DNA from 3 places in the Pseudomonas triclosanedens genome. Region 1 is predicted to be linked to each of the others. Evidence: predicted binding sites of a transcription regulator. Region 1 holds the regulator's gene; each other region holds the start of a gene.
What was found. The regulator LexA, encoded in region 1, represses DNA repair genes until DNA is damaged. The targets are predictions, from matches to a motif close to CTGTNTNNNNANACAG.
Positions count from the first base shown of each region.

Region 2: imuA (translesion DNA synthesis-associated protein ImuA) is a predicted target of LexA. The motif match lies at 2,709-2,724, and genes of this name have one in related genera.
Region 3: recN (DNA repair protein RecN) is a predicted target of LexA. The motif match lies at 2,885-2,900, and genes of this name have one in related genera.

Region 1 is NZ_CP113432.1:4,222,244-4,226,508, reverse strand. It holds gene topA (type I DNA topoisomerase) at 1-1,269, shown strand, start outside; gene OU419_RS19605 (DUF6586 family protein) at 1,339-1,860, shown strand; gene OU419_RS19600 (hypothetical protein) at 1,960-2,196, shown strand; gene sulA (SOS-induced cell division inhibitor SulA) at 2,238-2,711, opposite strand; gene lexA (transcriptional repressor LexA) at 2,725-3,339, opposite strand; gene OU419_RS19585 (TetR/AcrR family transcriptional regulator) at 3,593-4,265, shown strand, end outside.
Region 2 is NZ_CP113432.1:2,791,348-2,795,612, reverse strand. It holds gene OU419_RS13050 (DedA family protein) at 50-646, opposite strand; gene OU419_RS13045 (sodium:solute symporter family protein) at 1,027-2,475, shown strand; gene imuA (translesion DNA synthesis-associated protein ImuA) at 2,823-3,437, shown strand; gene OU419_RS13035 (Y-family DNA polymerase) at 3,445-4,265, shown strand, end outside.
Region 3 is NZ_CP113432.1:5,245,362-5,249,626, forward strand. It holds gene dnaJ (molecular chaperone DnaJ) at 1-61, opposite strand, end outside; gene dnaK (molecular chaperone DnaK) at 184-2,100, opposite strand; gene grpE (nucleotide exchange factor GrpE) at 2,190-2,753, opposite strand; gene recN (DNA repair protein RecN) at 2,924-4,265, shown strand, end outside.

The sequences.
Region 1 (4,265 bases):
AAGCCGGGCGAGGATGACGTCCTGCCGGAAATGAATCAGGGTGAGGCGATGAAGCTGCTCAAGCTCGATCCGAGCCAGCACTTCACCAAGCCGCCGGCGCGCTTCTCCGAAGCCAGCCTGGTCAAGGAGCTGGAAAAGCGCGGCATTGGCCGTCCGTCCACCTATGCGGCAATCATCTCCACCATTCAGGAGCGCGGCTACGTCACGACCCATAACCGCCGCTTCTATGCGGAGAAAATGGGCGACATCGTCACCGACCGCCTCAACGAAAGCTTCTCCAACCTGATGGACTACGGCTTCACTGCCGGCATGGAGGAGCATCTCGACGACGTGGCACAGGGTGAGCGTGACTGGAAGAACCTGCTCGACGAGTTCTACGGCGATTTCCGCAAGAAGCTTGATCTGGCTGAGGCCGCCAACGACGGCATGCGGGCCAACCAGCCGACCCTGACTGACATCCCGTGCCGAGAATGCGGTCGGCCGATGATGATCCGTACTGCCTCCACCGGCGTGTTCCTCGGGTGCTCGGGGTACAGTCTGCCGCCGAAAGAGCGCTGCAAGGCGACCGTGAACCTGATTCCAGGCGATGAAATCGCCGCGGATGACGAAGGCGAATCCGAATCCCGGGTGCTGCGCGGCAAGCATCGTTGCCCGATCTGCAGTACAGCGATGGACGCCTACCTGGTCGACGATAAACGCAAGCTGCACATCTGTGGCAATAACCCGGATTGCGCCGGCTACGAGATCGAAGAAGGTCAGTACCGTATCAAGGGTTACGAAGGTCCAAGCCTGGAGTGCGACAAGTGCGGCAGTGAGATGCAGCTCAAGACTGGCCGCTTCGGCAAGTTCTTCGGTTGCACCAACCCGACCTGCAAGAATACCCGTAAGCTGCTGAAGAACGGCGAGCCCGCTCCGCCGAAGATGGACGCCATCCGCATGCCTGAGCTCAAGTGCGAGAAGGTGGACGACGTGTATGTGCTGCGTGACGGTGCGTCCGGCCTGTTCCTGGCCGCCAGCCAGTTCCCGAAGAATCGCGAGACTCGTGCTCCGTTGGTCAGTGAGCTGGTGCCGCACAAGGACGAGTTGGATCCGAAGTATCACTTCCTGCTTTCTGCGCCTCAGAAGGACTCGGAAGGTCGCCCGGCGGTGATTCGCTTCAGTCGCAAGACCAAGGAGCAGTACGTGCAGTCTGAGGTCGATGGCAAACCTACTGGATGGCGCGCGTTTTTCGACGGCGGCAAGTGGAAAGTAGAAGACAAGCAGCGCTGATGGACGGCGCGCCCCTGCTGACGCCGGGCGCGCATATACTGCCGACGTCGATTGCTGGAGGGCCTGGTCATGGCGAACGAACTCTATACCCGTACCAACCAGAAGCTGTTCTTCGCCGGCCTTGCCCTGGAGGCCTGGCGCAGCGCCGAGAGCACGCGAGCGATGAATGCCCAGGCGCGCATTCAGGCCGAGCGTGAAGCGGCACTGTTCCATCTCTATGGCGCGGTGCTGGGCATAGCCCATGAAATTGCCGGTTACTACCGGTTGCCCCAGGCCGGTGCGCCGCGTGTCGACATGCTGCTCAATGCGGATGTACTGGCCGCGGCACCGAGCCCGGAGCTCGCGGAAATGGTCGAACTCGCACAGTCTCCCGAGGCTTGGCTGGCCCGTTTGTTGGCTGCATACGCCGCGCTGTTCCAGCCGCCGAGCGAGCCGAAGAAGGCCAAGGTAGACCCGACGCAGCCGCTGATCCAGACGGTCAATGTAGGCGATGAAGTGCCTGTCGAGCTCGGCAATGACGAGCTGGAAGCCTGGCGTAAATCCTTGAAAGAACTGGTGCTGCGTTTCCGTGCGTCTTTGACCGAGCTCTGATTCATAATTCCGACCAACAGGCTGCCTAGGGGAACGTTGGGCTAGGGTGTAGCGGATGTGGCTGTTACACTACGCGTTCTGCTGTGGAGAACGTTCGCTATGCCAACCTCATTTCTGGAAATCGTAGAGCTGCCTGACGGGCGTATTGTGCTGCGTCGCGCGGACGAGGAAGAGGCATTGGTGACTCTGGAATTCTCCGCCGACGCGAAAGGCTTCCTGCAGGGGCAGCACATCGAGATCGCCAAAGCGATGTTCAACGTGGGTGTGCAGATGGCAGGTCGTCTCGCCGAGGGCGGTGATGTCGGCATGGACGAAGACCCTCGCGTCCTGCATTAAGCGCATGCCCCTGCTTCGCCGCATTCGCGACGAAGCTTTCATTACCCCAGACGAATATTCAGACTTTGCGCCTGACCGGTAACGGCTGCGCGGGATAGCTGCGCGCGCGCCTGGGAGCTGAGATTCAACCAGCTCACGACAGTGTGGCTGTTGCCCAGCCGGAGTGCTTCACAGGCGAGTGCCTGGGCGGCGGCTTGATCCTTGGCCGGCAGGAGCAGGATGCGCTCCCGATTCAGGCCGGCTTTGCGCAGCCAGTCTGGCGTAAGGCTGGAGGGCGGAGCGATCAAGGTCAGCCAGCGGGAATCGCTTTCCTCGCTAAGTTCACGCAGCATCGGTGCCAGAAGTGTCAGACATTGGCCGTGCAGGCCGCGAAGGACAATCTCGCTGAAGGCGCTGTCGGGGGTAGCAGGCTCTTCATCCATCAGCTCCGGGAGCAGGGAAGCAGTACCGCTTGCCCAGAGTGCCTCCTGGAACAGCGGAAGTTGCGGCAGGTTCAATGGCTGCGGGTACTGCATGGGTGCCTCCTGTTCAGCGGCGGATCACGCCGACACTCAAGCCTTCGATGACCAGTTCCTGTTCCTTGAGATCGACCTCGATGGGGGCGAACTCCGGGTTTTCGGCGATCAGCCAGACCTTGCTGCCCTCGCGCTTGAAGCGCTTCACGGTTACTTCCTCACCCAGGCGCGCAACCACGATCTGGCCGTTGCGGGCCTCGCGAGTGACGTGCACGGCCAGCAGGTCGCCGTCGAGGATGCCGACATCCTTCATGCTCTGGCCGCGCACGCGCAGCAGGTAGTTGGCCGGCGGATTGAAGAAGGTGGGATTGATGCGGCAGGTATCGTCGACGTTCTGTTCGGCAAGGATCGGTGCGCCGGCGGCGACACGGCCGATGATCGGCAGTTCGTCATCGTTTGCGGCAGCCTTGGGCTCGAAACCGGGGATGCGGATGCCGCGCGAGGCGCCAGGGGTCATTTCGATGGCGCCCTTGCGAGCAAGGGCCTTGAGATGTTCCTCGGCGGCATTGGGCGATTTGAAGCCGAGTTCCTGGGCGATTTCGGCGCGGGTGGGCGGGTAGCCGTTGTCTTCCAGGCAGCGTTTGATGAAGGAGAGGATCTCGGCTTGGCGCGGCGTCAGCTTCAGCATGTCCATACTCTGGCTTTTTATACAGTGACTGGAATTATATACAGTGATGGCCGCCTGGCAATGCTTTATTTCTGGTGGCTGTTGGCCGGGTATTCATCCATGTAACCTTTGCGTTCTGGGAAGCGTCTTGCTTTCAGGTGGGCTGTTCGTCGTATTGCCTACGTTTTTGTAAACAATTCTTCGCTTCCGGCTTGACAATGCGCGAGGCTGAAACGTATGTTTCAAACAAGTGTTTGTCAGGCGCGGAGTAGCCATGGCCCAGTCGGAAACCGTCGAACGCATCCTGGATGCTGCGGAACAGCTGTTCGCGGAGAAGGGCTTCGCCGAGACCTCGTTGCGTCTGATCACCAGCAAGGCTGGGGTGAACCTCGCGGCGGTGAATTATCACTTCGGCTCGAAGAAGGCGTTGATCCAGGCTGTCTTTTCGCGCTTCCTCGGCCCGTTCTGCGCCAGCCTCGAAAAGGAACTGGATCGTCGCCAGGCCAAGCCCGATTCGCCGCGTGCCTCGCTTGAGGAACTCCTCGAGTTGCTGGTCGTCCAGGCGATGGCGGTGAAGCCGCGCAGCGGCAATGACCTTTCTATCTTCATGCGCTTGCTCGGCCTTGCGTTCAGTCAGAGCCAGGGGCACTTGCGCAAGTATCTCGAAGAGGTCTACGGAAAGGTATTCCGCCGCTTCATGCTGTTGGTGAACGAGGCAGCGCCGCGTCTTCCGCCGCTTGAACTGTTCTGGCGCGTGCATTTCATGCTTGGCGCCGCGGCGTTCAGTATGTCCGGTATCAAGGCGCTGCGAGCGATGGCCGAAAACGATTTCGGCGTGAACACTTCCATCGAGCAGGTAATGCGTCTGATGGTGCCGTTCCTCGCCGCTGGCATGCGCGCGGACAGCGGTCTCAGCGATCCTTCGCTGGCTGGCGCGCAGCCCAAGC
Region 2 (4,265 bases), 1.4 Mb from region 1:
TTCTAATCGCCACGGGCAGGAATCCAAACCGCTCTGAATCAAGGCAAGGCTATCGCCGCGACAGGTTGCCGCCACGCCTGGCCCGATGCAGCCGCCAATGTCGCCAGAATACCCCGCCACCGATCAGCAACAGGGCCACGAGCAGGATCGGCAAACGGTAGGGCCTCAAGTTGCCCAGCCAGTTTTCCAGCACCTGCCCCGCCCAGTAGCCGGCGCTGGCGAAAATCAGCGCCCAGCACAACGCACCGAGCAGGTTCAGCAGTGTGAAACGCAGCGGAGCGACACGACTGGCGCCGATCAGCAACGGTCCGGCCAGGCGCATGCCGTACAGGAAGCGTACGGCGAACACCGCCAGCAGCGGGTGCCGCTCGATCAACCCGGTGACGCGCTCCACCGCCAGGCCGCGCCGCTGGATCCACGGCAGGGCGCGCTCACCGGCACGGCGTCCGATCCAGTACAGCAACTGGTCGCCACAGGCTCCCGCCAGCCACGCCCAGAACACCACCGGCGCGAACCCCAGCAGCCCCTGGTGCGCCGCCAGACCGGCAAGAATGAGGATGGTCTCGCCTTCCAGCAGGCACCCCACGAAGAGCGCCAGATAACCGTAGCTGGAAAGCAACTGGGCCAGGTCGAGGTGGTCGAGCATGGCGATCCTTGAATGGCGGACGTGCCAAGAGCCTAGCGGGTTAGCCGACGTTCTGCTTATCGAACATGCCCTGTAAAAAATAAACGACTAATCGGTCATTGCAGATCGTTAGCATTCAATCAAATCAAACCTTTACGACCACCATCCGTCCGGCCATGTAATTTTTTTCGCTCATATGCATTTTAAGTGTTTGACATATTTGACGCATTTGGCAGACTGCGGCCCGTTGTCGCAATTGGTTACGTTTCTCCGGCTCCCCCTGCCTGGTGCACCGGATAACCGCGCCGCACAACACAACAAAAACAACTTGTCAGTCGCGGCACCTCTGCCCGGGCTCGAACCCGGCAGCCCGGTTCCCGGCGAGCCAACGGAACGAACAAATGCTGATCTGGTTTGTAGCGGTGTATCTGGTGATCACCGTAGCTGTCGGTTTCTACGCCACCACCCGCGTGCACAACTCCTCGGACTATGCCGCCGCTGGCCGGAGCATGTCCTTCCCCCTCGTCGTCACAATGGTCTTCGCCACCTGGTTCGGCTCCGAAGCCGTACTGGGCATTCCGGCGACGTTCCTCGAAGAAGGCTTCGCCGGGATCATCGAAGACCCGTTCGGCTCCTTCGGCTGCCTGATGCTGGTCGGCATGGTCTTCGCCCGCCCGCTGTATCGCCTGAACCTGCTCACCATCGGTGACTTCTTCCGCAAGCGCTTCGGCCAGCACGTGGAAATCTTCACCAGCCTGGTGATCATCATTTCCTACATGGGCTGGGTCGCCGCGCAGATCACCGCGCTGGGCGTAGTCTTCAGCGTGCTCTCCGACGGCGCCCTGACCACTACCCAGGGCATGATCATTGGGACCGTCATCGTTCTGCTGCACACCCTGTTCGGTGGCATGTGGTCCGTGGCACTGACCGACTTCCTGCAGATGATCATCATCGTCTGCGGCCTGTTCTATCTCGTCTGGCTGATCGGCGACATGGCCGGCGGCCCGGTCAACGTGATCAGCCACGCTGCCAGCGAAGGCAAGTTCACCTTCCTGCATGGCACCTCGGCCAAGGACATCGTCGCCTTCCTCGGAGCGGCGGTCACCATGATGTTCGGTTCGATTCCCCAGCAGGATGTCTATGCCCGCGTGATGTCGGCCAAGACCGAGAAGATCGCCTCCCGCGCCACCATGACCGGCGCCAGCTGCTACCTCGTGTTCTGCATGCTGCCAATCTTCCTGATCTACGCCGCGCAGATGATCGACCCGGTGATGGTCAAGCACTGGCTGGCCGAAGACTCCCAGCAGATCCTGCCGCACCTGATCATGGAGCGGACCCCGCTGTTCGCCCAGATCATGTTCTTCGGCGCCCTGCTCTCCGCCATCATGTCGTCCGCTTCCGGCGCCCTGCTGGCCCCGTCGGTGACCCTGACCGAGAACATCGTCAAGCACTTCCTGCCGAACATGACCGACCGCCAGGCGCTACTGGCCATGCGTTGCAGCGTACTGGCAATGACCGTCGCCACCTGCGTGTTCGCGCTGTTCTCCAACGCCAGCATCTACGAGATGGTCGGCAACGCGTACAAAGTGACCCTGGTAGCCGCCGTGGTACCGCTGTTCTTCGGTCTGTTCTGGAAGCGCGCCACCACCCAGGGCGCCCTGACCGCCATCGCCTGTGGCCTGATCGGTTGGGTATCGCTGGAACTGGGTCACCAGGAAGGCGACTTCTGGCCGCCGCAACTGGTCGGCCTGATCTTCAGCGCCATCGGCATGATCATCGGTTCGCTGGCTCCGCAATTCAGCGCACATCGTGGCGAAAGCGTGGCGGACATGACTGCCGCCGCCAACTGATCGCACGACAGGTAAAGAAGAAGCCCCGCCAAGCGCGGGGCTTTTTTGTGGACGGAGCATTCCTCGCAGCCCGTTGCGCCATCGCGCGCCGCTCCCCTGGGCGGTTTCGCGGGCAAAGTCCCCTCCTGCGAAACCGGCAACGCCAAGACCAGCCTGTAGAAACCGGCATGGCCACGCCGGAACGAACCGCCGACAGACCAACTGTCATTGACGACACAAATCCACCGGATAAACTGTATATCCATACAGTTGATTCCGAGTAACCCCATGCACCCTCCCGCCATCCATCTGCCCCGGTCCTCCGGCCGGACGCATGGCCGTCGCCGCTCGCCGGCCGGGAGGCCGTGATGGGCAGCGTGGTCGCGCTCGATACCCTGCTTCACCAGCGCCAGGTCTGGAAGGGCCAGCCCCAGGGCTTGCCGCCAAGCCTGCAACCTACCGGCCACGCATGGCTGGACCAGGCCCTGCCCAGCGGTGGCTGGCCGGAAGCGGCGCTCAGCGAAATACTCCCCGCAGCCGAAGGCATCGGCGAACTGCAACTGGTATGGCCGACCCTGGCGCGGCTCGGCGCCGCCGGCGAGCGCATCGTGCTGGTGGCCCCGCCCCATGTGCCCTACCCGGCGGCCTGGCAGGCCGCCGGAGTCGATCTCGACCAATTGACCATCGTGCAGGCCACCGGCCGGGATGCACTCTGGGCCACCGAACAGTGCCTGCGCTCGGGCAGTTGCGGCGCAGTGCTGTGCTGGCCGCAGCAGGCCGACGACCGCGCTCTGCGCCGCCTGCAGGTAGCGGCCGAGACCGGGCAGACCCTGGCCTTCGCCTACCGTCCGCAGCGCGAGGCCCTCAACCCCTCGCCTGCCGCCCTGCGCCTGGCGTTGGACGCAAAGCCCGCGCAACTGCGCGTGCTCAAGTGCCGTGGCGGCCTGGCGCCGGCGCGCCCGATCCCGCTGCCCTGGCACTGAGGCCGGCATGCTCTGGGCCTGCATTCTCCTGCCGCAATTGGCGATGGATGGCGCACTGCGCAATCGCCCCGAACCGGACGCCGCCCTGGCGCTGCTCGCCGGGCCAGCACAACGCCGCGTGCTGCAAGCGGTGAACCCGGCCGCACGGGCTCTCGGGCTCAAGCCCGGCCAGTCGCTCGCCGCCGCCCAGGCCCTGAGCCGCGACTTCGCCACCGCCGAGCATGACCTGCGCGACGTGGAGCGCTGGCAGAACCTGCTGGCGGCCTGGGCCTATGGCTTCAGTTCGCAAGTCAGCCAGCACTATCCGCGCGCGCTGCTGCTGGAAGTGCAGTCCAGCCTGCAACTGTTCGGCCCCTGGCCGCATTTCGAGGCACGTCTGCGCAAGGAACTGAGCGCCCTGGGCTTCCGCCACCGCATCACCGCTGCGCCCAATCCCGCTGCCGCGCGCATCCTGGCCAATGCCTACGATGGCCTGGCGGTCCACGACGACGAACAACTGCGCCGGTACCTCGGGCAGATGCCGCTGGAGCGCCTCGGCCTGGCGCGCGAAGCCGCCACCGCCCTTACGCGCATGGGCCTGCGCAGCCTGAGGCAACTGCTCGCCCTGCCGCGCGAGAGCCTGGCCCGGCGTTTCCCGCCGCAGGTGCTGCGCCAGGTGGATACCCTGCTCGGACAACGTCCCCTGGCCCTGGAGTTCTATCGGCCGCCGGACCGCTTCGAGTCGCGCATCGAGTTGAACTTCGACGTGGAGTCCACCCAGGCCCTGCTGTTTCCCCTGCGCCGACTCACCGCCGACCTCGCCGCCTTCCTCGCCGGGCGCGACAGTGG
Region 3 (4,265 bases), 1.0 Mb from region 1:
GGTCCGCCTCACTGGCACCACGCTCGACACCCAGTACCTCGTAAAAATCACGTTTGGCCATAAATTATCTGCACCTTGAAAACCTCTCCCCCAGACACGCCAACGCGGGAGCAAGCCCCCGCGTGACGTTTCATGCGCACCGACACGCTGGTCGGTGCGCCGGAGCGGAAGCAAGCACGCGGCTTACTTGTTCTCCTTGACCTCTTCGAACTCGGCGTCAACGACATCGTCGCCTGCCTTGTCGTCAGCGGCCTCGCCCTGAGCGGCAGCACCAGGCTGCGGCTGTTCGGCGTACATCTTCTGAGCCAACGGGGTGGATGCCTGGGACAGCGCATTCATCTTGGCCTCGATCTCAGCCTTGTCGTCACCCTTCACGGCAACTTCCAGCTCACCCAACGCCTTCTCGATGGCTGCCTTCTCTTCAGCGGTAGCCTTGTCGCCGGCCTCGGTGATCATCTTGCGAGTCGCATGGACCAGCGCATCGCCCTGGTTGCGGGCAGCGGCCAATTCCTCGAACTTGCGATCCTCCTCGGCGTTGGCCTCGGCGTCGCGCACCATCTGCTGAATCTCATCCTCGGAAAGACCGGAGGAAGCCTTGATAACGATGGACTGCTGCTTGCCGGTAGCCTTGTCCTTAGCGCTGACGTGCAGGATGCCGTTGGCGTCGATGTCGAAGGTCACTTCGATCTGCGGCACACCGCGCGGAGCCGGCGGGATATCGGCCAGGTCGAACTTGCCCAGCGACTTGTTCTGACCGGCCTGCTTGCGCTCACCCTGCAGAACGTGAATGGTCACCGCGCCCTGGTTGTCATCGGCAGTGGAGAACACCTGCGACTTCTTGGTCGGAATGGTGGTGTTCTTGTCGATCAGCGCAGTCATCACGCCGCCGAGGGTTTCGATACCCAGGGTCAGCGGAGTAACGTCCAGCAGCAGCACGTCCTTCACATCACCGGCCAGGACGGCGCCCTGAATGGCAGCACCCATCGCTACGGCTTCGTCCGGGTTTACGTCCTTGCGTGCTTCCTTGCCGAAGAACTCGGCAACAGTCTTCTGCACCAGCGGCATGCGGGTCTGGCCGCCCACCAAGATCACTTCGTCGATCTTCGAGACGTCCAGGCCTGCATCTTTCAGCGCAACGCGGCACGGCTCGATGGTGCGGGCAACCAGGTCCTCCACCAGGGACTCCAGCTTGGCGCGGGACACCTTCACGTTAAGGTGTTTCGGGCCGCTGGCGTCAGCGGTGACATACGGCAGGTTGACATCGGTCTGCTGGGTCGAGGACAGCTCGATCTTGGCCTTCTCGGCAGCTTCCTTCAGGCGCTGCATGGCCAGCGGGTCGCCCTTGAGGTCCATGCCGGACTCTTTCTTGAACTCCTCGACGAGGTAGTCGATCAGGCGCAGGTCGAAGTCTTCGCCCCCCAGGAAGGTGTCACCGTTGGTGGCCAGCACTTCGAACTGGTGCTCGCCATCGACTTCCGCAATCTCGATCACGGAAACGTCGAAGGTACCGCCACCCAGGTCGTAGACGATGATGGTGTGGTCACCCTTGGCCTTGTCCAGGCCATAGGCCAGCGCAGCAGCGGTCGGCTCGTTGATGATCCGCTTGACGTCGAGGCCGGCGATGCGACCGGCATCCTTGGTAGCCTGGCGCTGGCTGTCGTTGAAGTAGGCCGGAACGGTAATGACCGCTTCGGTGACCGGCTCGCCCAGATAATCCTCGGCGGTCTTCTTCATCTTCTTCAGGACTTCGGCGGAAACCTGCGGCGGAGCCATTTTCTGGCCCTTGGCCTCGACCCATGCGTCGCCGTTGTCAGCCTTGACGATGCTGTAGGGCACCATCTTGATGTCTTTCTGTACGACGTCTTCTTCGAAGCGACGGCCGATCAGGCGCTTGACCGCGTACAGGGTGTTCTTCGGGTTGGTGACGGCCTGGCGCTTCGCCGGCTGGCCAACCAGGATTTCGCCGTCATTGGCATAGCCGATGATCGACGGGGTGGTACGAGCGCCTTCGGCGTTCTCGATGACCTTGACGTTACCATTCTCCAGGATGGACACACAGGAGTTGGTGGTCCCCAGGTCAATACCAATGATTTTGCCCATATTCACTCTCCAGAAATTAGATTCCGCGCTAACCCTGCTGCGGGTCTTCTGCTCGGTTGATTACCCAGATGGGGACCGGGTGGTGGATTTCAAGCCTTCTCGTCGATCGAGGGCGGAGTTTGTTCGGGTGCCTTGCTGACCACGACCATCGCCGGACGCAACAGGCGGCCATTGAGCAGATACCCCTTCTGGAACACCTTGACTACGCTGCCAGGCTCCAGGTGCACGCACTCCTCCATCGCCATCGCCTGGTGATGCTCGGGGTTGAACGGCTCGCCGTGCGGGTCGACCGGCTCCAGGTTGTAGCGCTTGAGGGTATCGTGGAACATCTTGAGGGTCAGCTCGATCCCTTCACGCATCGGCTTGATCGCCTCGTCGTCCGGGCTCGACATCTCCAGCGCGCGCTCGAGGGTATCGACAATCGGCAGCAGGTCGCCGGAGAACTTCTCCAGAGCGAACTTGTGTGCCTTCTCCACATCCTGCTCGGCACGGCGGCGGACGTTCTGCAATTCAGCGACAGCACGCAGGCTCTGATCCTTCGCCGCGGCAACCTGTTCTTCCAGCTCCAGCACGCGGGCGTTCAGGTCCTCGGCAGCGCCGGTATCCGGCTGCTCGTTGAACTGGGAATCCTGAGTCTGTTGTTCGTCAGACATGCCTCTCTCCTAAAAAGAAAATAAGCCTTTGAAAACAAAGCGAACCCCAAGGTCCGCGGCTCTGCCGTCTATATGGGGCGCGATTCGGCTTCTTCAAGGGCAGGAGAGAGAATTGCCAGCGGTAAAAAATACTGTATAAATAACCAGACAACTCTCTGGAGCCGCCACCCATGCTGGTTCACCTGTCCGTGCACAACTACGCCATCGTCGAGCACCTCGATCTCGAGCTCGCCGCCGGCATGACCGTGATCACCGGCGAAACCGGCGCCGGCAAGTCGATCATGCTCGACGCCCTCGGCCTGGCCCTGGGCGACCGCGCCGACAGCGGCGTGGTGCGCCCCGGCGCCGACAAGGCAGACATTCTCGCGAGCTTCGATGTCAGCGCCATTGCCGAAGCCCGCGACTGGCTCGCCGAACGCGACCTGGAACAGGACGGCCCCTGCATCCTGCGGCGAGTCATCACCGCCGAAGGCCGCTCCCGCGCCTACATCAACGGCACGCCCTGCCCATTGGGCGACCTCAAGCACCTGGGCGAGCTGCTCATCGACATCCATAGCCAGCACGAGCACCAGTCGTTGCTGAAGGCCGACACGCACCGCCGCCTGCTCGACGAATACGCAGGCAGCCAGGACCTGGCACGCCAGGTGCAACTGGCAGCGCAGCGCTGGAAGCAGACCCGCCAGGAACTGGATCGCCTGTCGCGCAGCGGCGACGAACAGCGCGCCCGCCACCAATTGCTCAGCTACCAACTGGAAGAACTGGAAAACCTCGGTTTGGGCGAGAATGAACTGGAGCAGCTCGAAGCCGAACACAAGACCCAGAGCAATGCCGGCAACCTGATCGCCGCCTGCCGCCAAGTGGTCGAGTTGTGCAGCGAGAGCGATGCCGGCAACGTCCTGTCCGCCCTCACCTCCAGCCTCAACCGGCTTACCGCCTTCCAGAGCCAGCCAGCCGCTCTGAACGAAGCCGTGAACCTGCTTTCAAGCGCACAGATCCAGGTGGAAGAAGCCATTGGCGAGCTGAATCGCTTCGTCGATCACTTCGACGCCGACCCCATGCGCCTGCAGCAGCTCGAAGAACGCATGGACGCGATCTACAGCCTGGCCCGCAAGCACCGGGTGCAGCCCCACGAACTGCAGGACCTGCAACAGCGCCTGCTGGACGAGCTCGAAGCGCTCAATGCAGACGACGAAGCCATTGAGAGGCTGGGCGATGAACTCGCCGCCTACTCCCGCCACTACCAGGAAAAGGCCGCGGAACTCAGCCAGATGCGCCAGTCAGCCGCCCCGCAACTTGCAAAGGCCGTGGAAGTCGAAATGCAGCGCCTGGGCATGCCGGGCGGGCGCTTCTCCATCGAACTGCGCAGCGTGCCGCAAGAAGAGCCGAACATGAACGGCCTGGAGCTGCTGGAGTTCCTGGTCAGCGCCAACCCGGGCCAACCGCTGAAAGGTCTGGCGAAGGTCGCCTCGGGCGGCGAGCTGTCCCGCATAAGCCTGGCGATCCAGGTAATCA